One region of the Streptomyces sp. WAC07094 genome, then DNA from elsewhere that is predicted to be linked to it. Evidence: riboswitches for the same ligand, from Rfam matches in the RefSeq annotation. Region 1 holds a riboswitch; each other region holds the start of a gene.
What was found. A riboswitch is a leader RNA that binds a small molecule or an ion and turns the genes downstream of it on or off. The one in region 1 is predicted to bind thiamine pyrophosphate.
Positions count from the first base shown of each region.

Region 2: linked by a shared signal. The riboswitch ahead of thiO (glycine oxidase ThiO) and the one ahead of thiC (phosphomethylpyrimidine synthase ThiC) in region 1 are both predicted to bind thiamine pyrophosphate.
Region 3: linked by a shared signal. The riboswitch ahead of RCR19_RS05150 (cytosine permease) and the one ahead of thiC (phosphomethylpyrimidine synthase ThiC) in region 1 are both predicted to bind thiamine pyrophosphate.

Region 1 is NZ_JAVMJZ010000001.1:4,236,048-4,245,620, reverse strand. It holds gene hisC (histidinol-phosphate transaminase) at 258-1,337, opposite strand; gene RCR19_RS18695 (LacI family DNA-binding transcriptional regulator) at 1,793-2,905, shown strand; gene RCR19_RS18690 (metallophosphoesterase) at 3,150-4,244, shown strand; gene RCR19_RS18685 (hypothetical protein) at 4,437-5,303, shown strand; gene RCR19_RS18680 (pyridoxamine 5'-phosphate oxidase family protein) at 5,581-6,210, opposite strand; gene thiC (phosphomethylpyrimidine synthase ThiC) at 6,432-8,234, opposite strand; TPP riboswitch at 8,227-8,383, opposite strand; gene RCR19_RS18670 (YibE/F family protein) at 8,455-9,573, shown strand, end outside.
Region 2 is NZ_JAVMJZ010000001.1:6,117,711-6,127,283, reverse strand. It holds gene RCR19_RS27110 (hypothetical protein) at 1-616, opposite strand, end outside; gene metF (methylenetetrahydrofolate reductase [NAD(P)H]) at 673-1,596, opposite strand; gene thiE (thiamine phosphate synthase) at 1,696-2,346, opposite strand; gene RCR19_RS27095 (Rv2175c family DNA-binding protein) at 2,457-2,822, opposite strand; gene RCR19_RS27090 (FAD-dependent oxidoreductase) at 2,950-4,176, opposite strand; gene RCR19_RS27085 (hypothetical protein) at 4,209-4,559, opposite strand; TPP riboswitch at 4,611-4,722, shown strand; gene thiO (glycine oxidase ThiO) at 4,721-5,884, shown strand; gene thiS (sulfur carrier protein ThiS) at 5,881-6,081, shown strand; gene RCR19_RS27070 (thiazole synthase) at 6,084-6,878, shown strand; gene pknB (Stk1 family PASTA domain-containing Ser/Thr kinase) at 6,995-8,908, shown strand; gene RCR19_RS27060 (deoxyribonuclease IV) at 8,976-9,573, shown strand, end outside.
Region 3 is NZ_JAVMJZ010000001.1:1,146,166-1,155,738, reverse strand. It holds gene RCR19_RS05175 (ABC transporter ATP-binding protein) at 1-821, shown strand, start outside; gene RCR19_RS05170 (hypothetical protein) at 914-1,597, opposite strand; gene gndA (NADP-dependent phosphogluconate dehydrogenase) at 1,697-3,136, opposite strand; gene RCR19_RS05160 (arsenic transporter) at 3,335-4,591, opposite strand; gene thiD (bifunctional hydroxymethylpyrimidine kinase/phosphomethylpyrimidine kinase) at 4,695-5,492, opposite strand; gene RCR19_RS05150 (cytosine permease) at 5,489-6,883, opposite strand; TPP riboswitch at 6,875-6,969, opposite strand; gene RCR19_RS05145 (DUF3140 domain-containing protein) at 7,241-7,519, opposite strand; gene RCR19_RS05140 (DNA starvation/stationary phase protection protein) at 7,595-8,077, opposite strand; gene RCR19_RS05135 (WhiB family transcriptional regulator) at 8,074-8,331, opposite strand; gene RCR19_RS05130 (thiolase family protein) at 8,489-9,573, shown strand, end outside.

The DNA.
Region 1 (9,573 bases):
CACTGGATCAATCGGGACGCGTTTGTGAACGCGTTCACATTCACAAGCAATTATGGCGCATAGGGGTTCGAGTCCGGATGGGTGGGGGGTCCCTTAAGCCGACGGACCATCGGACCCGGGCCGGGACCGGCCGGCCCATGGCGCGACCCGGCCACTTCCGCCAGGCCGCCGAGACCCGCGGGCCCGAACGCACTCGGCGTGCCCCCACCGCCACGGGGACGGTGGGGGCACGCCGGTACACGCCTGCGCGAAGACCGCTAGCCCTCCTTGGGGTAGCCCTCCGCGACCTTCATGAAGATGTCGTTCCCCTCGACCTCGCCGATCGTCACGCGCACCCCTTCACCCGGGAAGGGCCGCACGACCACGCCCGCCTGCTCGCAGACGGCCGCGAAGTCCATGGTCCGCTCCCCCAGCCGCAGCCACACGAAGTTCGCCTGCGTCTCGGGCACCGTCCAGCCCTGGGCGCGCAGGGCGTCCATGACCCGGGAGCGCTCGCCCACCAACGAGCCGACGCGGCCCAGTAGTTCGTCCTCCGCCCGCAGCGAGGCGATCGCCGCCTCCTGTGCCAGCTGGCTCACACCGAACGGCACCGCCGTCTTGCGCAGCGCCGCGGCCACCGGCTCATGGGCGATCGCGAAGCCGACGCGCAGTCCCGCGAGGCCGTAGGCCTTGGAGAAGGTGCGCAGCACGCAGACGTTCGGCCGCCGGCGGTACAGCTCGACACCGTCCGGCACCCGGACATCGCGGATGAACTCCCGGTAGGCCTCGTCGAGCACCACCAGCACATCGTCGGGCACCCGGTCCAGGAAGCGCTCCAGCTCCTCCCTGTGCACCACCGTGCCGGTCGGGTTGTTGGGGTTGCAGACGAAGATCAGCCGGGTGCGGTCGGTGATCGCGTCCGCCATCGCGTCCAGGTCGTGGACGTCGCCCGGGGTGAGCGGCACCTGCACCGGGGTCGCACCGCTGATCCGCGTGATGATCGGGTACGCCTCGAAGGAGCGCCAGGCGTAGATCACCTCGTCACCCGGGCCGCTCGTCGCCTGCAGCAACTGCTGGGCGACCCCGACCGAGCCCGTCCCGGTCGCGAGGTGGTCCCGGGGCACCCCGAAGCGCTCCGACAACTCGTCCATCAGGCCCGTGCACGCCATGTCCGGGTAGCGGTTGAAGGAACAGGCCGCCGCGGTCACGCTCTCCAGCACGCCCGGAAGCGGGGGGTAGGGGTTCTCGTTCGAGGACAGCTTGTAGCCCGCCGGACCGCCCGTCCCGGCAGGCTTCCCGGGCTTGTAGGTGGGGATGTCCTCCAGCACGGCACGCAGCCTCGGGCTCGTCTCGCTCACCGCAGTCCTCCTCGCGCACACCACCGGCCGTGGCCCGCCACCGGCGTCCAATGCTTCTCACCTTATGAGGATTCGGCGCCGCTGCGAATGGGCTGTGGACAACCGTGTGCGCCTGCGTTCCCGTCCCGGCGAAAACGGCGGCGCATCAGCGTACGAACCGGGGCGCATCACCGTCCGAAGGCGTGTGGGTCCGGGGGGCGCGTCGCCGACTTTCGTGCGCGCCCGTGGCTCACGCCCTGGCGCGCATCCCTCGTGAAGGTGAGTTGAGACCTCTTCGAAATATGGCGACCTTGGCAGGCCCATACGTGCCGACAAGTCATGTACTGATGCTGGATCGTTCAAGTCTCTTGGGTTCCAAGGCATTTGACGGAAATTGACCATGCAGAAACGTGCCTGTCAACGGGTGCATATGCGTCCGCACTACCCCACCGCATGAGCCCTACTATCGGCTCGCCATGACAGCAGCAGGGAAGCACCAGGTGGGCCGGGCGGAGACCTCCCGCCGAGGAAGCCGACAGGGACGGGCGGGCATCAGAGACGTGGCCGCCGCCGCCGGGGTCTCCATCACGACCGTCTCCGACGCCCTCAACGGCAAGGGCCGGCTGCCGGACGCCACCCGACGCCACGTTCGCGAGGTCGCCGAACGGCTGGGGTATCGCCCCTCGGCCGCGGCCCGCACCCTCCGTACCGGCAAGTCGGGCCTCATCGGCCTGACCGTGACGACGTACGGGGATGAACCTTTCACCTTCACCGAATTCGCGTACTTCGCGGAGATGGCCAGAGCCGCCACCTCGGCCGCGCTCGCCCGGGGCTACGCACTGGTGATCCTGCCGGCGACCTCGCGCCACGACGTGTGGTCGAACGTCGCCCTGGACGGCACGGTCGTCATCGACCCGTCGGACCAGGACCCGGTGGTCAGCGAGCTGGTCCGGCAGGGCTTACCGGTCGTCTCCGACGGCCGCCCGGCCGGTTCGCTCCCGGTCACCGCCTGGGTCGACAACGACCACGAGGCGGCGGTCCTGGGCATCCTCGACCACCTGGCGGAGGCGGGTGCCCGCCGGATCGGACTGCTGACCGGCACCACCACGGACACCTACACCCACCTGTCCACGACCGCGTACCTGAACTGGTGCGAGCGCGTCGGGCAGGACCCCGTCTACGAGGCCTATCCGGCCCACGACCCGTGCGCGGGCGCCGTCGCCGCCGACCGTCTGCTGGCCCGTCCCGACCGTCCCGACGCGGTCTACGGGCTCTTCGACCCGAACGGCACCGACCTGCTGGCGGCCGCCCGCCGGTACGGACTGCGCGTACCCGACGATCTGCTGCTCGTGTGCTGCAGCGAGTCCGCCGTGTACGCCAACACCGAGCCTCCGGTCACGACGCTCTCGCTGAAGCCCCGCCGGATCGGCACGGCGGTGGTCCAGCTCCTCATCGACGCCATCGAGGGGGTGCAGTCGGAGCGGCCCGTCGAGCAGGTGATACCGACGGAACTGATCGTCCGTACGTCGTCCGAGCGACGCCCGCCGCGTACGACCGTCAGTCCGCCCCGGTCCCCCGAGCAGGGGTAGCCGCCGGTGACCCGCGGGCGACGCACGGATGGCCCGCGGGCGGCCGAAGGGCCGGCCGTCGACAGGGGAAAGCCCCGCCCATTTAGGGCGAAAGCCTCGGGGATCCGGGGCCCTTCCCCGATTCACCACCCCTGGGTCATCACATGGCGCGATCCGCATTCCTATGATGGGCCCACGACACCGCGGGCCGCTGCGACCAGGCAGTCCGAAGCGGTGCAGATGCGGCGCAATGGTGGAGGGGTCGATGACTCAGGGGGCCGGTCAGGGACCCGAGGCGGAACAGACGGGGCCGGTGCGTGACTTCAGGGTGCCCGGATACGTCCACGAGACCGGTCCGTACGCCCAGAACATGCCCCCCGGCGAGGTCGCCCCGACCGCCGCACCGCCGGCGGCCTACCCCGACGGGTACTCCGCCGACTACACGCCCACCGAGCGTGACCTCCCCGTCGTCAACCGCGGCGACACCCTCCAGACCACCGTCGACCCCGCGTCCGTCCCGGCCCAGCAGCCCGGCGAGGGACCGGGGCCGCTGTTCGTGGTCGGGGACGTCCACGGCTTCCTCGACCAGCTCGTGGCGGCCCTCCAGGACAAGGGCCTCATCGACGCCGCAGGCAACTGGTCCGCCGGCACGGCGCGGCTGTGGTTCCTGGGGGACTTCACCGACCGCGGTCCCGACGGCATCGGTGTCATCGATCTCGTGATGCGGCTGTCGGCCGAGGCCGCCGCGTCAGGTGGCTACTGCAAGGCGCTCATGGGCAACCACGAGCTGCTCCTCCTCGGCGCCAAGCGGTTCGGCGACACCCCCGTCAGCTCCGGCGCGGGAACGGCCACCTTCCAGGCGGCCTGGCTGCTCAACGGCGGCCAGAAGACGGACATGGACCGCCTGCAGGATCATCACCTCCAGTGGATGGCCCGTCTGGACGCGGTGGAGGAGGTCGACGGACATCTTCTGGTCCACTCGGACACGACCGCGTACCTCGACTACGGCGACTCGATCGAAGCGGTCAACGACACCATCCGCGAAACGCTCACCCGCAACGACGCGGACGAGGTGTGGGACCTGTTCCGGAAGTTCACCAAGCGCTTCTCCTTCCGCGACGAGGGCGGTGCCGACGCCGCGCGGTCCCTGCTGGAGATGTACGGCGGCAGGCGCGTCGTCCATGGCCACAGCCCCATTCCCTACCTGCTGGGCCAGGTCGGCTCGGAGGAGGGCGAGGACAGCACCGGACCGGTGGTCGAGGGTCCGCACGTGTACGCGGACGGGCTGGCGATCGCGATGGACGGCGGTGTGACCATGGCCGGGAAGCTGCTCGTCCAGCAACTCCCCTTGGAGCGCTAGAAGTTCACGAGGCACGTGACCCCGGCACAGTACCGCCGCTGACCCGGCGGTCGGGCGTGCAATTTCCTGAAACCCCCTGTCACCGGGTGCCGTCGCCGCTCTACCATCGGCTTATCCGTAGCAGGCTCCCCTCCGTTTCTGCCCGACGGCTCGTCAGCATGCCGAGCCACAAGCCCTACGGAGCATCGGGGGATGCACATGAACAGCGTTCCGCAGCACCTGCTGAGCGAGGACCGCCAGGATTACGAGCGGATCCTCGATGAGGCGCTGCGCTCCGCACCACACCGCCCGGAACTGGCCGCTGTGGGACAGCGGCTCAACCCCGAACAACTGCGCACCATGGCGCTGAACGCCACCGCTCTCATCACGGCGGCGGCAGCGGCCGAGTACCACCACTACGTGAAGGTCCGCGAGGAACTGCGCCGGCCGACGCAGTCCACCCCGCCCGTCCACGACAGCACCTCCCGCTCCCTGGAACAGGAGATGGACGGCCTGGGGCTCGCCGCCACCATGGGAGAGGCCGCCGCGAGTGCCGGAGCAGGTGCCGTCGTCGCGGTGCTCGCTCCCTTCCTCGCCGGTGCCGCCGCGGTGATCTTCCTGCTCGTCGGCTACATCCTCAAGATGGTCGATCCCGACCAGGCCTTCGCCCGTACCCTCCTGACCACCGGGTGGGTCTTCGGCGCGATGACGGCGGCGACGATCCTGATCGCCGCGATAGGGCTGCTGATCACCGCCCTGCGCAACAGCTCCGCCGAGGACGAACCAGGCCCCCAGGGCGAGTTGGCCCTGGAGGTGACCCGGGCCAGGGAATCCTGGCGAGAGGCCCTGCTGGAGCGCGGAATCCTGCCGTTCCTCCGCGAGGCGCTCGCCGACCCGGGTACGGCCGCGATGAGCCGGAAGACTCCGGAAACGACCCCCAGCCGCATCCCGCACCTCGGGTACGACCGGCCGGGGTTCAGCAGCCCCGACAGCGGCGCCTCCGCGGGATCGCGGCCCAGCTTCACCAGCCCGGACTTCACCAGTCCGGACTTCGGCGGGCCGGACCACCGACCGGAGTGAGGCGGTGCCGGCCGACCGTGCCGGTGCCACCGGCGCCGACGGCACCGAGGGTGCCGCCGGGTGCCGGTGTCCCGGGTCGAGGACCCCGGCACGACGTCCACGGGCTCACGCCGCTTCGACGGCCGGGGAGGAGCCATCGTCTCGCCGAGACCCGTGGAAACCTTTGGAGACCGCGCAGAGCACCGGAGAGTCCGCTGCCGACGAGCGCCGCCGGGAATCTGCTTCGGACGGCGCTCACCGGGTTCCGGCGGCCGTGTCACCGAACCGGTGACGGAGATCAGCCGTACAGGCGCTGGCCGTACTGCGGGCCGTAGTGCCGTTCGAGTTCCTCCAGGCTCTCCGGACGGCGCTCCAGGGTCTTGGCGATCAGAGAGCGCGGCGGGGCCGCGTCCGGGTTCCAGCTGTCCGCCTTCCAGAGCCCGGCCCGCAACACGGCCTTCGGGCAGTGGTAGAAGACCTCGTCGACCTCGATCAGCAGGGCCAGCTTCGGGCGATTCCCCTTCACGACCATCTGCTCGAAGAACGGGGCGTCCTGGAGGATGCGCGCCCGTCCGTTGATGCGCAGGGTGTCACTGCGGCCGGGGACCAGGTACAGCAACCCGACCTGCGGATTGGTCAGTATGTTGCGGAACCCGTCGCCGCGCCGGTTGCCGGGCCTGTCGGGTATGGCGATCGTCGTGTCGTCGACAACCAGGGTGAAACCGGCGGGATCGCCCTTCGGCGACGTGTCGCAACTGCCGTCGGCGGCGGAGGTCGACACCAGGCAGAACGGCGACGCCGCCAACCACTGCTTGTCGAGCTCGTGCAGACTGCTCCGCACCTTGTCCGCCGCCGCCGGCGTCGGTTCTCCGAGCAGCGCGCCCAACTGCTCGAGCGACGTCACCTCGACGAGATCCTTGGAGACCACGACCCACCCCCTCCGTCCGGCACGTGATCGCGTGGCAGAGAGTAGAGGAGTTCGCCTCGAACGGGCAGTTCCCGCTCACCCCGAACTCCTCGGACTTCTGCGGAATCCTCCCCGAGGCGTCGCGAGGTGCGAGACGCCCGGGTCGTAGGGGAATCGGGAGCAGCGGGCGCGACGGGCGGTGCCCGTGATCAACCGACGACCACGAGCACCGGCCGGGAACATCAGTCCGCGATCGGCAGATACACCCGGTTCCCGCTCTCCGCGAACTCCTTCGACTTCTGGAGCATCCCCTCGGCGATCTCCTCGGCGGAGGCCCCCTCGGACGCGGCGCCGCCGAACCGCTCCGTGATGCTCTGGCTGATCTTCATCGAGCAGAACTTCGGTCCGCACATCGAGCAGAAGTGGGCGGTCTTGGCCGGTTCCGCCGGGAGGGTCTCGTCGTGGAAGGCGCGGGCCGTGTCCGGATCGAGGGCCAGATTGAACTGGTCCTCCCAGCGGAACTCGAAGCGCGCGTCGGACAGCGCGTCGTCCCATGTCCGGGCGCCCGGATGTCCCTTGGCGAGATCGGCCGCATGAGCGGCGATCTTGTAGGTGATGACACCGGTCTTGACGTCGTCACGGTTGGGCAGACCCAGATGCTCCTTGGGCGTGACGTAGCAGAGCATGGCCGTGCCCCACCAGGCGATCATCGCCGCACCGATGCCGGAGGTGATGTGGTCGTACGCGGGCGCGATGTCCGTCGTCAGGGGCCCCAGCGTGTAGAACGGGGCCTCGTCGCAGACCTCCTGCTGCAGATCGATGTTCTCCTTGATCTTGTGCATCGGGACATGTCCCGGGCCCTCGATCATGGTCTGCACATGGAAGCGCCGGGCGATCCGGTTGAGTTCCCCGAGGGTGCGCAACTCCGCGAACTGCGCCTCGTCGTTGGCGTCGGCGATCGAACCCGGTCGCAGTCCGTCGCCCAACGAGTAGGTGACGTCGTGCGCCGCGAGGATCTCGCAGAGTTCCTCGAAGTTCTCGTAGAGAAACGACTCCTTGTGGTGCGCGAGGCACCATGCCGCCATGATCGAACCGCCTCGGGAGACGATTCCGGTCTTCCGGTTCGCGGTCAGCGGCACATACGGCAGTCGCACCCCCGCGTGTACCGTCATGTAGTCCACGCCTTGTTCGGCCTGCTCGATGACCGTGTCCTTGTAGATCTCCCAGGTCAGCTCCTCGGCCTTCCCGTCGACCTTCTCAAGGGCCTGGTACAGCGGCACCGTGCCGATCGGCACGGGGGAGTTGCGCAGCACCCACTCGCGTGTGGTGTGGATGTTGCGGCCGGTGGACAGATCCATGACCGTGTCGGCGCCCCAACGGGTCGCCCAGGTCATCTTCTCGACCTCCTCCTCGATGGAGGACGTCACCGCCGAGTTGCCGATGTTGGCGTTCACCTTCACCAGGAACCGCTTGCCGATGATCATCGGCTCGGTCTCCGGGTGATTGACGTTGGCGGGGAGAACCGCGCGACCCGCCGCGATCTCCTCCCGTACGACCTCGGGCGCCATGTTCTCCCGGATCGCCACGAACTCCATCTCGGGGGTGATCTCGCCCCGCTGCGCATAGGCGAGCTGTGTGACCGCCTGGCCGGTACGACCCCGGCGCGGTTGGCGCGGCCGGCCCGGGAAGACCGCGTCGAGGTTGCGCAGGCCCCCACGCGGCGATGTGTGCTTGATTCCGTCGTCCTCGGGACGGACGGGCCGCCCCGCGTACTCCTCCGTGTCCCCGCGAGCGACGATCCAGTTCTCTCGCAGCGGCGTCAGACCCCTGCGGACGTCCGTCTCCACAAGCGGATCGGTGTACGGGCCGGAGGTGTCGTACAGCGTGACCGACTGCCCGTTGGTGAGATGCACCTGACGGACCGGCACCCGCAGATCGGGGCGCGAACCCTCGACGAACGCCTTGTGCCATCCGATGGACGTTCCGGCCTCCGAGGACATGTGCTGCTGATCGGAGGCAGGCGTGTGCGCATCCTTGTTGGTCATGAGACCTACTCCCTACGCCGGCATTACCCGGTAACAGGTTCAGCGGTCGACGCAGCGGTTTCCGCTCGACGATGTTCCACGTGAAACATCGCGTCCACGGAGGTCAGCGCCCTCTCAGCCCGGTGCTCCGAGCTCCCGCGTGTGCAAAGGTCCTCTCACGCTAGCGTCTAATTCCGCGGCCTGCACAGTAGGCCTCGCGCCATCTTGCAATGATCGGTCGGTGACCTCGATGCAGCACCCGCCCCCCTATCCGCCCTCCGAGCCGCCTCGCGGTCGCGGTCCGGGCGACCGGCACGACCATGGCCATGGAGGCGGTCATGGGCCCGGGGACGGTCACGGAGGCGGCCATGGAGGCGGGCCTGGGGACGGCAACGGGTCCGGCGGCGGGCACGGCCACTCCCACAGCCATGGGCCGGCCGCCCCCGTCTCACGTCATCTGCGCAGAGTCATCGCGGCGATCCTCATTCCCTTCACCGCGGCGGTCGTGGTCGGTCTCGTGGTGCTGTGGCCCGGCGGCGTTCCGGACCACAAGCGGACCGGTGTCGGCTTCGACCGGCAGACCCAGCAGGCCACGGTCACCACGGTCGTAGCGGTGGACTGCAAGTCCGTGAACGCCTCGGGCGAGACCCCGACCGGCGACACCTCCACCGCCGAGGGTTCCTCGGCACAGCAAGAGGCGGGAGGTACCTGCAAGAAGGCGACGATCCGGGTCGACACCGGCAACGACAAGGGCCGTACGTTCACGGAGATCGTCCAGCCCGACCAGTCCCGGCAGTTGCACCAGGGCGAGAAGGTCGTGGTCGCCTATGAGCCCTCCGCGCCCAAGGACCTGCAGTACTCGGTCACCGATGTGAACCGCAAGTTCCCCATGGCCCTGCTCGCCGGCATCTTCGCGGTCGCCGTGGTGGTCGTGGGACGGTTGCGCGGCGTCATGGCGCTCGTCGCGCTGGCCGTGAGTTTCCTGGTGCTGAGTCTCTTCATCCTGCCGGCGATTCTGCAAGGCTCGAATCCGCTGCTCGTGGCGGTGGTCGGATCGAGCGCCATCATGCTGATCGCCCTCTACATGTGCCACGGTCTTTCGGCCCGCACCTCGGTGGCGGTGCTCGGCACCCTCATCTCGCTGTCGCTGATCGGTCTGCTGGGCTCGGAGTTCATCGACTGGGCCGCGCTGACCGGGAACACGGACGACAACACCGGTCTGATCCATGGCCTGTACCCGCACATCGACATGAGCGGTCTGCTGCTCGCCGGCGTCATCATCGGTTCGCTGGGCGTTCTCGACGATGTGACGGTGACCCAGACGTCGGCGGTCTGGGAGCTCCACGAGGCGAACCCCTCA
Region 2 (9,573 bases), 1.9 Mb from region 1:
CGTACCCGGCGTAGCCGTCGTACGCATAGGCCTGCTGGTCCTGGGCCTGTCCGGCACCGGCACCGGCACCGGCATAGGACGGATCGCCCGCGGCGGCGTACGCCTCGTGGTTGTAGACGCCGTAGGAACCGGTGTCCTCGGGCAGCGGCTGCGGCTCGTACACCGCGGTCCCCTGGGCCGGGGTCTCCGCGGGCTGCTGCTGGGCGAAGACGTTGTCGTGGGCCTCGTCGTACCCGTCGTCCTGACGGTAGGTTCCGCCGGCGGTCGACTCGACTTCGGACTCCTCCGCCGCCACCTGCTCCTCGTGGACCGGTGGTTCGCCCCGGCGGCGCTTGCTGCCGCCCTCGGCGCCCTCGCGCGGGCGGTTGCCGACCGCCCAGCCGGCCGCGAAGCCGCGGCGGAAGGAGAGCGTGACATAGGTCTGCCCGACCGCGAACGCGGCCGCGCCGAGACCGATGACGACCACGGAGGGGATCAGCACGCCGAAGACGACACCGAGGAAGCCCACGAAGGCGAGCAGACGCCAGCGCAGCCGCGCCTTGTACTGCAGCAGCACCTCACCCAGCAGCCACAACGCGACGATGCCGAACGCGATGTAGAGGACCGTCCAGCCCATGTACGCCCCTCTCCCAGTGGCCGCTACGCAGTGTGTCGTATGCCGGTGCGACGGGTCTAGGTCTGCTGCGGATGGTGCAGACCCAGATTTTCGTAGATTTCCAGCGTCGCCGTGGAGTTGTTGAGTGTAATGAAGTGCAGTCCGGGGACTCCCTCGGCCAGCAGCCTCGCGCAGAACCCCGTGGCGACCTCGATGCCGATCGAGCGTACAGCCGCGGGATCGTCCTTCGCTGTGAGGATCCGCTCTTTCAGCCCCGCGGGGATGGCGGCGTTGCTCAACTGCGGCAGCCGCTCCAGCATCCGCACACTGGTGACGGGCATGACCTCGGGAATGACCGGGGTCGCACAGCCCGCCTGCGCGACCCGGTCGCGCAGGCGCAGGTACGACTCCGGCTCGAAGAACATCTGTGTGATCGCGTAGTCGGCGCCGGCCCGGCACTTGGCGACGAAGTGGGCGACGTCCGTGTCCCAGTCCAGCGAGCGTGGGTGCATCTCGGGGAACGCCGCGACGCCGACGCAGAAGTCGCCCGACTCCTTGATGAGGTGGACGAGTTCGGCCGCGTAGGTCAGACCGCTCGGGTGCGCCACCCAGTCGCCCATCGGGTCGCCGGGCGGGTCGCCGCGGACGGCGAGCATGTTGCGGATCCCGGCGTCCGCGTACTGGCCGATGATGTTGCGCAGTTCCGCGACGGAGTGGTTGACCGCGGTGAGGTGGGCGACCGGGGTGAGCGTCGTGTCGGCGACGATCTGCTGGGTCTCCTTGACGGTGCCCGCACGCGTGGAACCGCCGGCACCGTACGTGACGGAGACGAAGTCCGGGGCGACCGCCTCGACCCTTCGCAGCGCGCTCCACAGGTTCCGTTCGCCCTTGGGGGTCTTCGGCGCCGAGAACTCGAAGGAGCACGTCGTCTTGCCGGTGGCGAGGATCTCGCGCACCGTCCGCGCGCGATCAGTCCTCGTGGACGGGGTTCCAAGGGCCATAGTCGCAGGTTAGCCAGGGAGCGGCGGTCCCCCAACGGAATGCTGGAAATTTGCCCGAATTGTCGACTTGTTGTCCATCCCTCGGACAGACCGGCCGAGTCAGACGGTACGCAGCCGCTTCGCGAACTGCGACGCCGCCGCGCCCGGGTCGTCCGCATCCGTGATGGCGCGCACCACGACCACCCGGCGGGCACCCGCGTCCAGGACCTCGTCCAGGTTGTCCAGGTCGATACCGCCGATGGCGAACCAGGGCCGCTCGGTGCCGAGGGCGGCCGTGTGCCGGACCAGGCCGAGTCCGGGGGCGGGACGGCCGGGCTTGGTGGGGGTCGGCCAGCAGGGTCCGGTGCAGAAGTAGTCCACACCGTCCTGGACCGCGGCGGCCTCGGCCTCCGCCTCGCTGTGCGTGGAGCGGCCCAGGAGGACGTCGTCGCCGAGGAGGGCGCGGGCCGCGGGTACGGGGAGGTCGCCCTGACCGAGGTGCAGGACGTCGGACGCGGCGGCGTGCGCGACGTCGGCGCGGTCGTTCACCGCGAGCAGTTTGCCGTGGCGGGAGCAGGCGTCGGCGAAGACCTGGAGGTGCTCCAGCTCCTCCGCGGCCTCCATGCCCTTGTCGCGCAGCTGCACGATGTCGACGCCGCCGGAGAGGACCGCGTCGAGAAACTCGACGAGGTCGCCCTGCCGCTTGCGGGCGTCCGTGCACAGGTAGACGCGGGCGTCGGCGAGCCGGGCGGTGCGGCCTGTGTCGGGCACGGTGGGTCCCCCCGTGGTCGGTGGCGTACGGGCCGCGGTGGGCACGCTCGCCCAGGGGCCGTGGCCCGGGGACCGCGGCCCGTACGCCGGACGGTTGTTCTCGGATCGGGTCAGACGGCGAGCGCCTGCGCGCGGCGCTTCACCTCCGTGCCGCGATTCTCGCTCAGAGCCTGCGCAGGGGTGCCGGGCAGGGTCGGGTCCGGGGTGAAGAGCCACTCGATCATCTCTTCGACCGTGAAGCCGTCGTCCCGCAGCAGCGTCAAGGTGCCAAACAGGCCCTTGACGACCTTGTCCCCGTCGATGAAGGCGGCGGGGACGTGCAGTGCACGGTTCTCACCACGGCGTACGGCGATGAGCTGGCCCTCCTTGACCAGCTGCCGTACCCGGGTCACCTCGACGCCGAGTGATTCGGCGATGTCGGGGAGGGTGAGCCAGGCAGGGACGAGAGCATCGATCTTTGCGTCAATCTCGGTCACGGGATCAAGCGTGCCATCCCGGACCGACAGTCGGAAAGCGGGGCGCCTCCACCGGGGGCGCGATTGCCCCCTGCGGTGGATACGGAAGCCCTCTCACCTGGGGCTTCGCACGGACCGCCGGACACGGTCACGCTGTGGCCTCCTTCAGCGGGCGCGACGGGTCGGACAGGAGTTCGGGATCCATCGGGGTGCCCGCCTCGATCAGACGGCGTCCCTGGGCCAGGTCACGGGGGCGGCCCACGGCCAGAAGACCGACCAGGCGCCCCCCGCGCAGCCAGCAGACGGCCCAGGCCGCGCCCTCGGGGTCGCCGCGCCACACCGTGGTGTCGGCGGCCGCGTGGTGACCCACATACTGGACGAAACGACCGAACTGCTCGGACCAGAAGTACGGCACCGGGTCGTACGCCATCGGCGTCTCACCGATGATGTTCGCGGCCACCGTGCGCGGGCCCTGGAGGGCGTTGTCCCAGTGATGGACCAGCAGACGCTCCTCGTAGCGGCCCGACGGGAAGGAGGCGCAGTCGCCGACCGCGTACACGTCGGGCAGCGAGGTGCGCAGATGGTCGTCGGCCAGCACCTCGCCGTGTACCCCGAGGGCGATGCCCGACTCGGCGAGCCATCGCGTCGCCGGACGGGCCCCGATGCCCACGACCACCGCACCCGCGGGCACCCGCGAACCGTCGTCGAGCACCACGGCCCCGGGCTCGATGCGCTCCACGCGCGCGTGGATGCGAAGATCGGCGCCGCTGTCCGCGTACCAGGCCGTCATCGGCGCGGCCACGTCCTCGGGCAGCGCCCCGGCGAGCGGCCGGTCGGCGGCCTCCACCACGGTGACCGCGCAGCCCGCCTCGCGCGCGGCGGTGGCGAACTCCGCGCCGATCCAGCCGGCACCCACGACCACGACGTCGTGCTGCTCGGCGAGGACCGGCCGCAGCCGCTCGGCGTCGTCCAGCGTGCGCAGCAGATGCACGCCGGGCACACCCTCGGTGCCGGGCAGCCGGATCGGCTCCGCTCCGGTCGCGAGGACCAGGACGTCGTACGGCACGGGACCCTCGGTGGTGTCCAGCTCGTGGTCGTCGGGGCGCACGCCGAGCACTTCGCAGCCCAGCCGCAACCCGATGTCCAGGGCCTCGAAGTCGACGTCGAAGGCGGAGCCGTCGGCCTTTCCGAGCAGCACGGCCTTGGACAACGGCGGTCTGTCGTACGGCGGGTGGGGTTCCGCGCCGATCAGCGTCACCCGGCCCCCGAAGCCCTGTTCCCGCAGGGCGACCGCGGTCTGCACCCCGGCCATGCCCGCGCCCACGACGACGACCCGCCGTGCCGAATCGCTCCGCGCCTGCGTCTGCTCGCTCACCTGATCACCATAGACAACTGACAAACCGTCAGTCAGCGTGCGTGCCGGGTGACCTCTTCCACAATGCTCGTCCCGTCGCCCGTTCGCGACTCCCATTGCCACGACTCCTCCAGCCTCAACCGCCCGTCGGGAAGCTCCACGATCCGGGACTCGCAGTGCCCGGACGACGTGATCCCGTCGTGCGTGAGCTGGACGTACCGGAAGTCGAGGCGGTCACCGCTTCGTGTACCCACCAAACGGCCGCGTACGACGTCGCCACCCGCGTATTCGGCCCAGATCCCGCCGTCCTGCTCGTGGTAGGTGAACCGGGTGCCGGTCCCGACCTGTCCGGGTGCCTGGTCCGCCACAGGGGCGAAGGTCAGTCCTTCGAGCGATGGGACCATGTACGGAGGCTCCCTTACTGAGGCAAACGGCACCGGATAGGGTGGCCAAGGTAAAGCACTCGCGGGAGCCCGGACGCACCGGGCTGAGAGGGAGGCTGGCGGCCTCCGACCGTACGAACCTGATCCGGGTCATGCCGGCGAAGGGAGGGGGCTCGACGCCCATGTCTCCTACACCCACATCCGACGTCCTCGTGGTCGGGGGCGGAATCATCGGGCTGGTGACCGCCTGGCGGGCGGCCCTGCACGGGCTCTCCACCGCCGTGGTGGATCCCGAGCCGGGCGGTGGTGCCGCCCAGGTGGCCGCCGGGATGCTCGCGGCCGTCACCGAACTGCACTACGGGGAGCAGACGCTGCTCGGCCTGAACCTCGAGTCCGCCCGTCGCTACCCCGACTTCGCCGACGAGCTCGCCGAGGCGTCCGGCCGGGACCTCGGCTACCGCCGGTGCGGCACGCTGGCGGTGGCGCTGGACGCCGACGACCGTGCCCACCTGCGGGAACTGCACGCGCTTCAGCAGCGGTCCGGCCTCGCGGCGGAGTGGCTGAACGGACGCGAGTGCCGTCGCCTGGAGCCGATGCTCGCGCCCGGTGTGCGCGGCGGTCTGAGGGTCGACGGAGACCACCAGATCGACCCGCGCCGGCTGGCCGCGGCCCTGGTCCTCGCCTGCGAGCGGGCCGGGGTCGTCTTCCACCGGACGTGGGCCGAACGGCTGACGGTGGCGCGCGACCGTGCCGCAGGCGTCCGGACCGCCGACGGCGACGACCTCGCCGCCGGGCAGGTGGTCCTGGCCGCCGGCAGCCTGAGCGGACGGCTCGCGGGCGTCCCGGACGAGGTCCTGCCTCCCGTGCGGCCGGTGAAGGGCCAGGTGCTGCGGCTGACCGTGCCCGAGCGGTACGCGCCGTTCCTGAGCCGTACCGTGCGTGCCGTCGTCCGCGGCAGCCATGTCTACCTGGTCCCGCGCGAGAACGGGGAGCTGGTCGTCGGCGCCACCAGCGAGGAGCTCGGCTGGAACACGGCGGTCACCGCGGGCGGTGTCTACGAGTTGCTGCGGGACGCGCACGAGCTGGTCCCCGGCATCACCGAACTGCCGCTCACCGAGACCCGTGCCGGTCTGCGCCCGGGCTCCCCGGACAACGCGCCGCTGCTCGGGCCCACGAAGCTGGACGGCCTGCTGCTGGCCACCGGGCACTACCGCAACGGCGTCCTGCTCACCCCCGTCACCGGCGACGTCATGGCCCACGTCCTGACCACGGGCGAGCTTCCCGACGAAGCCCGCCCCTTCACCCCCACGCGGTTCGCCGCGGCACTCACGGAGCAGCCCGCATGAACATCTCGGTCAACGGCGAGCCCCACCGCATCGCCCCCGACACCGCGCTCGACGCCGTGGTCCGGATCCTGACCACGGCCCCCTCGGGCGTGGCCGCCGCCCTCAACGAAACCGTCGTCCCGCGCACGCAGTGGCCCTCGACGCACCTCTGCGAGGGGGACCGTGTCGAGATCCTCACCGCCGTCCAAGGAGGCTGACCATGGCCGACGACCCCTTCGTCCTCGGTGGTACGACCTACTCGTCCCGGCTGATCATGGGCACCGGCGGTGCGCCGAGCCTGGATGTGCTCGAACGGGCACTGGTGGCGTCCGGCACGGAGCTGACGACGGTCGCCATGCGGCGCGTCGACGCCTCGGTGCACGGATCGGTCCTCTCCGTGCTCGAGAAGCTGGACATCCGGGTGCTGCCCAACACCGCGGGGTGCTTCACCGCGGGCGAGGCCGTGCTCACCGCCCGTCTCGCCCGTGAGGCGCTCGGCACGGACCTCGTCAAGCTGGAGGTCATCGCCGACGAGCGGACCCTGCTGCCCGACCCCATCGAGCTGCTGGACGCGGCGGAGACACTGGTCGACGACGGTTTCACGGTGCTGCCGTACACGAACGACGACCCCGTCCTCGCCCGGAAGCTGGAGGACGTCGGCTGCGCGGCGATCATGCCGCTGGGCTCGCCGATCGGCTCCGGGCTCGGCATCCGCAACCCGCACAACTTCCAGCTGATCGTGGAGCAGGCGCGTGTGCCGGTCGTCCTGGACGCGGGAGCGGGTACGGCGTCGGACGTGGCGTTCGCGATGGAGCTGGGGTGCGCGGGTGTGATGCTCGCCACGGCGGTCACCCGGGCCCAGGAACCGGTGCTGATGGCGGAAGCGATGCGGCACGCGGTGGACGCGGGGCGGCTCGCGCTCAGGGCGGGCCGCATCCCCCGTCGGCACTTCGCTCAGGCGTCGTCCCCCACGGAGGGCGTCGCCCGTCTGGACCCGGAGCGGCCTGCCTTCTGAGGACCGGCGCACACGGCCCCGTACAGGTGCGGCGAGCGTCACAGGTCGGCTGCAGTCGCACCCCGGCTCGGCCGTATCCGTCGGGCGGGTCGTTATGCCCTCGTAGACTCACCTGCGTGGATACGACCCTTCACGACCCTCTCGTCGGGCATGTGCTCGACGGCCGCTACCGCATCGACGCCCGTATCGCGGTCGGCGGGATGGCCACGGTCTACCGGGCCGTGGACACCCGCCTCGACCGCGTCCTGGCACTGAAGGTGATGCATCCGGCGCTGGCCGCCGACGGCTCGTTCGTCGAGCGCTTCATACGCGAGGCCAAGTCAGTCGCGCGCCTCGCGCACCCGAACGTGGTGCAGGTCTTCGACCAGGGCGCCGACGGCTCCTACGTCTATCTGGCCATGGAGTACGTCGCCGGCTGCACCCTGCGCGACGTGCTGCGCGAGCGCGGGGCGCTGCAACCGCGCGCCGCCCTGGACATCCTCGAGCCGGTGCTCGCCGCCCTGGGCGCCGCCCACCGCGCCGGATTCGTGCATCGCGACATGAAGCCGGAGAACGTCCTCATAGGGGACGACGGCCGGGTCAAGGTGGCCGACTTCGGGCTCGTACGGGCCGTGAACACCGTCACCAGCACGACGGGCGCCGTCCTCGGCACGGTCTCCTATCTGGCCCCGGAGCAGATCGAGCACGGCACGGCCGACCCCCGGGTCGACGTGTACGCATGCGGGGTCGTCCTCTACGAAATGCTCACCGGCGGCAAGCCCCACTACGGGGACTCCCCCGCCCAGGTGCTCTACCAGCACCTCAACGAGGACGTGCCGCCGCCGTCGGCCGCCGTTCCCGGTCTGTCCGTCGAACTCGACGATCTGGTCGCCTCGGCGACCGCGCGCGACCCCCGGCTGCGACCGGGCGACGCGGTGGCCCTGCTCGGACAGGCCCGCGAGGCGCGCGGCGCGCTCACCGCCGAGCAGCTGGAGGCGGTGCCCCCGCAGGCGATCACTCAGGAGCACGACAACGCCCAGGACCGCACGAGCGTCGTACCGCGCACTCCCGTCGCGCCGGACGCCGAGGCCCGGACGGCGGTGATCAACCGCACGAGCCGGCTCGAGATGCCTCCGCCCGGGCCACCCGCCGCCCGCCGCGGGCGCCCCAGGCGCGGGGTGTTCGCGGTTGTTCTCGCCGTGCTGGTGCTGTTCGGCGTGGGCACCGGCGTCTGGTACATCAACTCCGGTCAGTTCACCAAGGTCCCCCCGCTGCTGGCGAAGACCGAGGCAGAGGCCCGTGACCGGCTCGGGCAGGCGGGGCTCGAGGTCAAGCAGGTCAAGCACGCCTACAGCGACACGGTCACGCGTGGCACGGTGATCAGCAGCGACCCGGCGACGGGCGCCCGGATCCGCTCCCACGACTCCGTCACGCTGACCGTCTCGGACGGCCCGGAGACGGTCGGGGTACCGGATCTGAGGGGCGTCCGGCTGGAGAAGGCGCAGGAGCAGCTCACGCAGCACGGGCTCGTCGCGGGCATGGTCACGCGCGCCTTCAGCGAGGACGTGCCCAAGGGCTTCGTGATCGGCACGGATCCGGAGGCGGGCACCGAACGCCACGGCGGCTCGGCGATCGCGCTCACCGTGAGCAAGGGCAGCCCCGTGGAGGTTCCCGATGTCACGGGCAGCTCCATCGACGACGCCACCGCGCAACTGCGCGACGCGGGCCTGGAAGTGAAGATCGCGGACACCCGGATCATGTCGGCGTTCGAGGCCGGACAGGTCGCCGAGCAGTCGCCGGGCGCGGACAAGGAGGTCGGCGAGGGCGACACCGTCACGCTGACGATCTCCAAGGGCCGCGAGCAGGTGGAGGTCCCGGACGTGGTGGGCGACGGCGTCGACGACGCGAGGAGGGCCCTGGAGGAAGCGGGCTTCCAGGTCGAGGAGGACCGGGGGCTGCTGGGTCTGTTCGGCGAGACGGTCAAGAGCCAGTCCGTCGAAGGCGGCGACAAGGCGCCCAAGGGGTCGACGATCACGATCAAGATCCGCTGACGGCGCGCCACGGGACGCATGACACCCTTGAAGGGTGAGAACTCAGCCCTCCCATGGCCCGCTCGGCATGTCCGGTGCCGCCCGCAATCCCATCGGCGGCCATGTCCCCGTGGCCGGCGGTCTGAACTCGGTGGGACTGGCCTACGCGCGTGACCTCGGGGCGGAGACCGTGCAGGTCTTCGTCGCCAATCCGCGGGGCTGGGCGACGCCCGCCGGCAATCCGCGGCAGGACGAGGAGTTCCGTGCGGCGTGCGCCGCCGGGTCGATCCCGGCGTACGTCCACGCGCCGTACCTGATCAACTTCGGCTCGCACACCGAGGCGACGGCCGAGAGGTCCGTGGAGTCACTGCGGCACTCGCTGCGCCGGGGCCGGGAGATAGGGGCACTGGGCGTCGTCGTGCACACGGGCAGCGCGACGGGCGGCCGGGACCGGGCCGTCGCCCTCGCCCAGGTGCGCGAGCGCCTGCTCCCACTGCTGGACGAGCTCACACACGACGACGACCCCTTCCTTCTGCTGGAGTCGACCGCGGGCCAGGGTGCCTCCTTGTGCTCGCGGACCTGGGACTTCGGGCCGTACTTCGAGGCCCTCGACGCGCACCCCAAGCTGGGTGTGTGCCTCGACACCTGCCATGTCTTCGCGGCCGGGCACGACCTGACCGGGCCGC
Region 3 (9,573 bases), 3.1 Mb from region 1:
TGCTGACCCCTCCGACCGTGCTCGACCCGGAGACGCCGGAGGTCCTGCGGTCCCGGACCGGCGACGTCCGCTTCGAGCGGGTGACCTTCGCCCACGGAGGCGGCAAGCCGCTCTTCGAAGGGCTCGACCTGGCCGTGTCCAGCGGCTCCAGGATCGGGCTCGTCGGCCGGTCCGGCGGCGGCAAGACCACCTTGACCCGGTTGTTGCTGCGGATGACCGACATCGACGCGGGCCGGATCCTGGTCGGGGGCCAGGACATCAGCAGGCTGCGCCAGGCGGATTTGCGCAGTCTGATCGCCTATGTGCCGCAGGACCCGGCGATGTTCCACCGCTCACTGCGGGACAACATCGCGTTCGCCCGGCCTGACGCCACCGACGCCGAGATCCGGCGTGCCGCCGAGGCGGCGCACGTCACGGAGTTCGCCGACGCGCTGCCGGACGGCTTCGACACCATGGTGGGCGAGCGCGGTGTCAAGCTGTCCGGCGGACAGCGGCAGCGGGTCGCCCTCGCCAGGGCGATCCTGCGCGACGCGCCGATCCTGCTGCTGGACGAGGCGACCAGTGCGCTGGATTCCGAGAGCGAGATCCTCGTCCAGGAAGCGCTGTGGCGGCTGATGGACGGGCGGACGGCGCTGGTCGTGGCGCACCGGCTGAGCACCGTCGCCGGCATGGACCGGCTGGTGGTCCTCGACCGCGGCCGGATCGTCGAGCAGGGCACCCACCAGGAGTTGCTCGCATCGGAAGGCGCCTACGCGAAGCTGTGGCAGCACCAGTCGGGCGGCTTCCTCGGCGACAGTCCCGCGCGGGCCGAACTGCACTGATCGCGTGTCTGGGCCCTCGGCGCCCCGACCCGCGATCCCGTGCCGCGAAGGGAACCTCGGCGGCCGGCCTCCGGCCGCCGTCGTTCCCGCGGTCACCGCATGATGTTCACCGCGCGGGCCACGACCAGGCCCACGGTGACGATGGAGACGGCCGACTGCATGAGCATCAGCAGCTTCGCCCACCGTGACATGGGCATCGTGTCGGTCGGGCTGAACGCGGTCGCGTTGGTGTACGAGACGTAGAGGTAGTCGAAGAACGCCGGTTCCCAGTCCCGGCTGACCAGCTCCTGCACCTGCATCTGCGGGAAGAGGAAGTCGGGATGGGCGCGGTGGGCGTGCGCACGCGCGACGGGGCCACCACGGTCGAACTCCCAGTACCACAGGGCGAAGACCACGATGTTGGTGCCCCAGATGCCGGCCGCGACCAGGAGCAGTGAGCTCGCGGAACGCTCCTCGTGCCCGGTGAGCAGGACGGTGAGCAGCAGCACCAGTGACCAGGCGTTGGCCAGGCTGGCGATCGCCGCGAGCGCCAGGGACGCGCTGCGGAGCGGAACCGACTCGCGATTGATCCTGCCCGGATTGCTGAGCAGCAGCACCGCAAGGAAGACGCCCTCCACGGCGGGCAGCAGCCAGTGCGGGTGAAGGGTCAGCTTTCGGGGCTCCGCGAGTTGGGCGGCGATGATGAGCGCCAGAACCGCCGCGACCTGCCAGCGGTGCTCACCGTCGGTCGGCCGCCGCCACGCGGGGATCTTGGCCTTCTGCGGTGCATCAGTCATGCGGGTAAGTGTCGTACGGCCTTCGGGTGGCTCCTGCGCAGGGGAGCGGTGCGCGCGTCCGGATCACCGGGCTCCCCGAACGGGAGCCCGGCGGACGGTTCAGGACCGCGTCTCGGCGCGGTCGGTCGTGCCCCAGAGCGTGTGGAAGCTGCCCTCGCGGTCGACCCGCCGGTAGGTGTGCGCGCCGAAGTAGTCCCGCTGGCCCTGGGTGAGGGCGGCCGGCAGGCGTTCGGCGCGCAGGGAGTCGTAGTACGAGAGGGCGGCGGAGAACGCGGGCACCGGCACACCCCTGCGGGCCGCCGTGGCGATCACCTCGCGCCAGGGCACCTGGGCGTCCCCGATCTCGGCCGCGAACCCCGCGTCGGACAGCAGGCTGACCAGACCCGGATCGGCGGCGTAGGCGGCGCGGATGCGGTCGAGGAAGGCGGCGCGGATGATGCAGCCGCCGCGCCAGATCCTGGCGACCGCGCCGAGGTCGATCTCCCAGCCGTACTCCTCGGCGGCGTCCAGGATCATCTTCCAGCCCTGGTCGTAGGCGATCAGCTTCGAGGCGTAGAGGGCCTGTTCCACCTGTGCCGTGAAGCGCTCGGCCTCGTACGGGGTGAGGTCCCACTGCGTGCCGCCCGGCAGTCCGCGGTAGGCCCGGCGCAGCGCGGACTGGCCGGAGGCGGCGCGGGCGAATGTCGCCTGGGCGATGGCGGTGACGGGGGAGCCCAGGTCCAGTGCGGTCTGCACGGTCCAACGCCCGGTTCCCTTCTGCCCGGCGGCGTCGGCGACGACGTCCACGAACGGCTCGCCGGTCGAGGCGTCCACGTGGGCGAGCACCTCCGCCGTGATCTCGATCAGGTACGAGTCCAGGCGCCCCTTGTTCCACTCGCGGAAGATGCCGGCGATCTCGGCGGGGGAGTATCCCGCCACCTGGCGCAGCAGGTCGTAGGCCTCTCCGATCACCTGCATGTCCGCGTACTCGATGCCGTTGTGCACCATCTTCACGAAGTGCCCGGCGCCGTCGGTGCCGATGTGCGTCGTGCACGGCTCGCCGTCGACCTCGGCACTGATCTTCTCGAACATCGGTCCGAGCGAGGCATACGACTCCGGGGAGCCGCCGGGCATGATGCTCGGTCCGTGCAGGGCGCCCTCCTCGCCGCCGGAGACACCCGCGCCGACGAAGTGGATGCCCTGATCGCGCAGCGACCTCTCCCGGCGCCGCGTGTCGGAGAAGTGCGCGTTGCCACCGTCGATGATCATGTCGCCGGGCTCCAGGAGCGGCGCGAACTCCTCGATCACGGCATCGGTCGCGTCGCCCGCCTGCACCATGATCATCAGTCGGCGCGGACGCTCCAGCGCCGCCACGAACTCCTCGGCCGTCTCAGCGGCCACGAACGCGCCCTCGTGCCCGAACTCCTCGACCAGCGCCTTGGTTCGGGTCGGGGTGCGGTTGTGCACGGCCACGGTGTACCCGTTCCGCGCGAAGTTCCGGGCCAGGTTGCGGCCCATCACCGCGAGCCCGGTGACGCCGATCTGCGCGGTCGCCTGCATGCTGTGCTCCTTGGGTCCGGATCCACCGCCCCCGGGTGTCCCTCGGGTGCGGCGGACCTCGCTCGGTGCGGCTCGTACCGCCGTCGCGATCAGGTACGGACGGCGGGGCGGGAGTTGCTCACCGCGGGGAGCGGGATCTCGGCGCGCCGGCCAAGCGCGTGCCCGTGGCGTGCGCCCGACCGGGGGAGGCCGGCCTCGTCAGGCGCCGAGGACGTGGAGGGAGACCCAGAGCGCCGCCACCGCGCCCACCAGTGCGGTCGGCACGGCGATCGCCCCGAGCCGGGTGAACTCCCTGAGGTCGACGGCGTGCTCGTGCTGGTGGACGATGCGCCGCCACAGCAGTGTGGCCAGCGAGCCGGCGTAGGTGAGGTTGGGGCCGATGTTCACGCCGAGCAGGACGGCGAGGACCGCGCCCGGACCTGACGGGACGGCCAGCGGCAGCAGGACCAGGACCGCCGGCAGATTGTTGATCAGATTGGCCAGCACGGCGGCCAGGGCGGCGATGCCCAGCAGCGCGGGCAGGCCGGTCCCGTCGGGGAGCACCCGGCCGAGCGCGCCGGCGAGCCCGTTGTCGACCACCGCGCGCACCACCACACCGAGAGCCAGCACGAACGCGAGGAAGGAAGGCGCCGCCGCCCGCACCACCGTGAGGGGGGTGGCTTGGCGCCGGACGAGCGCACGCACGGCCAGGACCAGCGCCCCGGCCAGCGCCGACCACGCGGGGTCGATGCCGAAGACGGACGCGACCACGAACCCGGCGAGCGTGCAGGCCACGGTCAGCAGGGCGAACAGGGGGAGCGGGGGCGGCTCCTCCCGCACCGGGGCCCCGGCTCCGGCGCCCAGGTCCCGACGGAAGAACCTGCGGAAGACAACATACTCGGCGGTGACGGCCACCAGCCACGGCAGGGCCATCAGGGCGGCGAACCGTGTGAAGCTCAGCCCCGAGGCGCCGAACGCGAGCAGGTTGGTGAGATTGGAGACCGGCAGCAGCAGCGAAGCCGTGTTCGACAGATGGGTGCAGGCGTAGAGGTGGGGCTTGGGGCGGGCACCCATATGGGCCGCCGTGGCGAACACCACCGGGGTGAGCAGCACGACCGTGGCGTCCAGGCTGAGCACGGCGGTGATCACCGAGGCGAGGGTGAAGACCGCGGTCAGCAGCCGACCGGGCCGGCCTGCCGCCCAGCGTGCCATCCAGGCGCCGCACGCCCGGAACAGCCCTTCCACGTCGCAGAAGTGGGCCAGTACCAGCACCGCCGCCAGAAAGCCGACCACCGGCCCGAGTCGCTCGGCCTCGGCCCCCGCGTGGGCCGGGGAGATGGCGCCGGTCGCGATCGCGATGCCGGCCGCCGGAACCGCGACCACGGCTTCCGGCATCCCGAAGGGACGCACCACGGCGCCGGCCAGTACGGCGACGAGCAGAACGATGGAGAGGGCCTCGGCGAGCGGGGTGTTCAGAGTACGGTCCTTCCGGAACGGATTCGGCGGTGCCCTTCCATCACACCAGGTCGGACGGCATCGCTCGACGCGCAGCGCCCCGGATGACGGTGCGGTGTCGCCGTCACCCACCCGCCCGCAGTCGCCATCCGTGGTCCACCGGACCGATGCCGGCCCCCAGGGCGAAGCCCGCCGCGATGGCCTCGGTGACGTACTCCTTGGCCTGCCGAACGGCCTGCGGCACCGTCAGACCCTGTGCGAGCCCCACCGCGACCGCCGAGGCGAGGGTGCAGCCCGTGCCGTGGGTGTGCCGGTTGTCGTGGCGGGGGGCCCGCAGCCAGTGCTCCTCGCGGCCGTCGGTCAGCAGGTCGACGGCAGCACCGGGCAGATGCCCGCCCTTCACCAGCACCCATCGGGGCCCGTACGAGAGCAGCTCCGCGGACGCGCGGCGCATGCCCTCCTCGTCGGTCACCGCGATGCCGGTCAGCTCCGCGACCTCGTCCAGGTTCGGCGTGGTCACCGTCGCGCGCGGCAGCAGCCTGGTGCGCACCGCGTCCAGCGCGTCGTCGGCGAGCAGCCGGTCCCCGTGCTTGGAGACGCTCACCGGGTCCACCACGACCGGGACCCCCACGTCCGCGAGCAGTTCGGCCACCACGGTGACCAGGCGGGGCGAGGCGAGCATCCCGGTCTTCACCGCCTGGACGCCGATGTCGTCGACCACGCTGCGGTACTGGGCGCGCACCGCCGCCACCGGCAATTCCCAGGCGCCCTGCACCCCGACGGAGTTCTGCGCGGTGACCGCGGTGACCACGCTCATGCCGTGGGCGCCCAGGGCCAGCATGGTCTTGAGATCGGCCTGGATCCCGGCGCCGCCCCCGGAGTCGGAGCCGGCGATGGTCAGGACGCGCGGCGGCGCGGTCATGCGCGGCCCTCCTGTCGGACGCGCAGCGGGGCGTACACCGCGAGGGCCACCAGGAACGCCACGTAGTACGAGACGTCGGCGCCGTGCAGCGCACGGGCCACCGGACCCACGTACAGGCCCGTGTCCATGAAGGGCACCGCTGCGGCGAAGGCGCCGGCGAAGGCGAGCAGCGGCGGCCACACCGACCGCGGCCGGGCCGTCTCGGCGGCGAGATCGGCCACCGTGCCGCGCCGTACGAGCCAGTCGACGACCACGATCGCCACGAACCCGGGGATCCAGTAGCCGACGAACAGCAGCACGTTCTGGAAGCGGGCGGTGGTGTCGGCCGCGTGCATCCACAGCACCAGCGGGAATCCGAGAGCGGCGGCGAGGGCGGCCGCCACCGGGCGCGGTATGCGCAGTCCGATGGTCTGCAGCGCCAGTGAGCCGCTGTAGTCGTTCATGGCGTTGCTGCACAGGGCCGCCAGCGCCACCGCCAGCAGCCCGAACGCGCCCGGCGCGCCTCCGCCGAGCAGCCGGTCCACCCCGGCGGCCGTCTGGTCGGTGAGCGCCGAGGCGCCCCACAGGCCGAGGAGCTGCACGGCCAGGAAGGACACCACCAGACCGAGCAGTGTGTGCCAGAACATCCTGGTCCGGGACGTGGTGCTCGGCAGATAGCGGCTGAAGTCGCTGGCGTACGGGGCCCAGGACAAGGTCAGGCTCAAGGCGATCGTGCTGGTCAGTACGAACGCGCCCGCCCGGTCCGCGCCGTGTGCACTGCCCGTCAGAGCGGGGTGGACGTCGGCCGGCATCCGTACGGCGATCAGCGCGAAGGCGGCCGCGAGGACGAAGGTCATGACGATCTGGAGACGATGGATCGCCTCGTAACCGAGCACCCCGAGCGCGCCCTGCCCCAGCATCATGACCAGCACTCCCAGCCAGAACGGCCAGCCGCACAGGCGTGCGAGCGCGTCCCCGCCGAACAGGCCGATCAGTGCGTCCCAGGCGACCGAGGACAGCCATTGCAGGGCTCCGGGCAGCACCACCGCGCGTCCGAACGCGAGCCGGGCGAGCGGGAGCTGGCCCGCGCCGGTGCGGCTTCCCCAGGTGCCGAGGTAGGCCGTGGGGACGGCACCCAGCACCGTGCCCAGCACCACGGCGACGAGCGCCGTGCCGAAGTCGAGGCCGAGCGTGATGCCGATGGTGCCCGTGAAGACACCGGTCATGGTCAGATTGGGGGCGAACCACACCGTGAACAGCCGGCCCGCGCCGCCGTAGCGATTGCTCTCGGGGACCGGTTCGATGCCGTGTCCCTCGACCCTGAGATCCCCGGGAGCGGTGGGCATCCGTCCGTCGAAGACGGTCCGTCGGCCGTCGGCGGGCAGCCCGCCGGAGACATGCGCCAATGGCATGAAAGACATCCCTCCGCCAGTACGAACTGGTTCAGGTTCAACGGGTGTGATCTCAGCCCGCGAATGGGGCACCCCGTGTCCGGTACGGCGGCAAGACTAACCCGAGCCGCCGGATGTGCCATACACAAGGGCCGCCACCGGATGCGGTGGCGGCCTGTCGGAGCCTTGCGGCGTAGCGCCGCCCGTGCGGGCCGGTCCCTCCGGCCCGAGTGGCTCGTGCGGCGTGCCCGGGACGGACCGGGCCGCCTTCCTGGCGAGCGCGGCACCCGTCAACGCCCGGCCCGCGGTGCCGGATTCGGTGTCCGCGACGGGCTGCACCGGCGTTCCCGGACCGCTGTCCCGTGGGCACGGCCGCCTTCACCGCGACGATCGCCGACCCCTCCGGCGGTCCTGCGCGAGCGTCACCTTCTCCACCACCTCGCGCATGACCCGGATGTCGTCGTCGGTGAGGTCCATGCGCCGCTTCTGCAGGATGGCGACGACGCGGGGGCCGCTGGGGCCGTCCGCTCTGCCGGGGGATCCCGTGTCCTCGTCGGCGTCCTGGACCCGCAGCCAGGCCGCGAGTTCCTGGGACGTCATGTTCACCACCTCCTGGAACTCGTCCCACAGCGCGTCCGTCTCCAGGGCGTCGGCCATCGTGAACTCCCCTCTCGCCCTCGCGGGCCACCCTCCGCTCCGTACGTGCTCGTGTCCGTACGTGCGCCCGTCCGCTCAGTCCTCCCGCGGCCAGTTCTCCGCCTCGAACATCCAGCGCTGCTTCTCCAGTTCTGCGGTGAGCCCGATCAGCAGGTCCTGGGTGACGGGGTCCGGTTCCGCGGTCGCGTCGATCCGGTTGCGCAGACGCCCGATCGCCGTCCCGAGCGACTCGACCATCAACCGGACGACGTCGGTGTCGCGCAGCCAACCCTCCTTCGCGCCCGGGAGGCCGTAGGCGGAGCCGATGGTCTCCGGCCTGCCGTCCGGGGGGACGCCGAGCGCGGCCGCGCGTTCGGCCACGGTGTCCGAGTAGGAGCGTGCCGTGGCCACCACCTCGTCGAGTTGGAGGTGGATCGATCGGAACCTCGGTCCGACGATGTTCCAGTGGGCCTGCTTCGCCATGAGGGAGAGCCCGACCAGGTCGACCAGGGTTTCCTGCAGGGCTTCCCCGGTGATGGCACGTGCGGACTCGGGAAGGGCGCTGTGCACCACGGTCATCGTGCGCTTCTCCTTGTCATGCGTCGCTTTCTGGACCGGAGCAGTGCGGCGCGTTCCCGCTCGTCGGTGCCTCCCCAGACGCCCGCCGTCTGCCCGGTGTCCAGTGCCCACTCGAGGCAGTCGGCGGCGACCGGACAGCGTCGGCACACACGCTTCGCGGCGGCGGCCTCCACCAGAGCCGGTCCCGTCGTGCCGACCGGGAAGAACAAATCGGGGTCCTCCTCCACACATGCCGCGTGTCGCAACCACTCCATGGGCGCCCGGGTGCCCGAGAGGCAGGGGGTGAAACCCGGTGGGCGGCGGGCGATCCGGGGATACCGAGGAGGTGGTTCTTCCCAGTGGCGGCCCGGCGTTCTATAGTCAAAAACTAGCAGTGCTAATTACTCGTCGAGGGTGCTCAGGAGTTCCGTCGTGCGTACCGTCCACTTCGCGGCAGCCCGCCGCACTCCCATCGGCAGACTGCGTGGCGCTCTGTCGTCCGTGCGGCCCGACGACCTCGCGGCGACCGTGATCCGCGGTCTGATGGCCGACGTGCCCGCCCTGGACCCGGCGCGCATCGACGACGTCTACTGGGGCGCCGCCAACCAGGCGGGCGAGGACAACCGCAACGTGGCCCGCATGGCCGCCCTCCTCGCCGGACTGCCCGAGTCCGTGCCGGGCGCGACGGTCAACCGGCTGTGCGCCTCCGGCCTGGAGGCGGTCACCACGGCCGCCCGCACCGTCGCCGCCGGTGAGGCCGACATCGTGCTCGCGGGCGGCTCGGAGTCCATGAGCCGCGCCCCGTTCGTGCTGCCCCGCCCCGACGAGGCCCTGCCCCACCGCATGGAGACCGTGGACACCCGCCTCGGCTGGCGGCTGGTCAACCCGGCGATGAAGGACCTCCACGGTCTGCTGTCCATGGGCGAGACCGCCGAAGAGGTCGCCGAGCGGTACGGCATCACCCGCGAGCGCCAGGACGACTTCGCCCTGCGCAGCCACCGGCGGGCCGCCGACGCCCGCAAGAACGGATACTTCGACGCCGAGCTGCATCCCGTCACCAGGGCGGACGGTGTCACCGTCACGGCCGACGAAGGTGTGCGCGAGGACACGTCATACGAGAAACTCGCCCGTCTCAAGCCGGTGTTCCGCGAGGGCGGCACCGTCACGGCGGGCAACGCCTCGCCCATGAACGACGGTGCGGCCGCGCTCCTCCTGGTCAGCGAGGAGGCTTTGAACGAGCTCGGCCTGCAGTCCCTCGGACGCTATGTCGCGGGGGCCTCGGCGGGTGTCCACCCGGACGTCATGGGCATCGGCCCCGTCCCGGCGACCGAGAAGGCGCTCGCACGCGTCGGCTGGACGATCGGCGACATCCAGGAGGCCGAGTTCAACGAGGCGTTCGCCGCCCAGGCCCTCGCGTGCGTGGACCGCCTCGGGATCGATCCGGACCTGGTCAACCCCACCGGCGGCGCCATCGCCCTCGGCCACCCGCTCGGCTGCTCGGGCGCCCGCATCCTGAC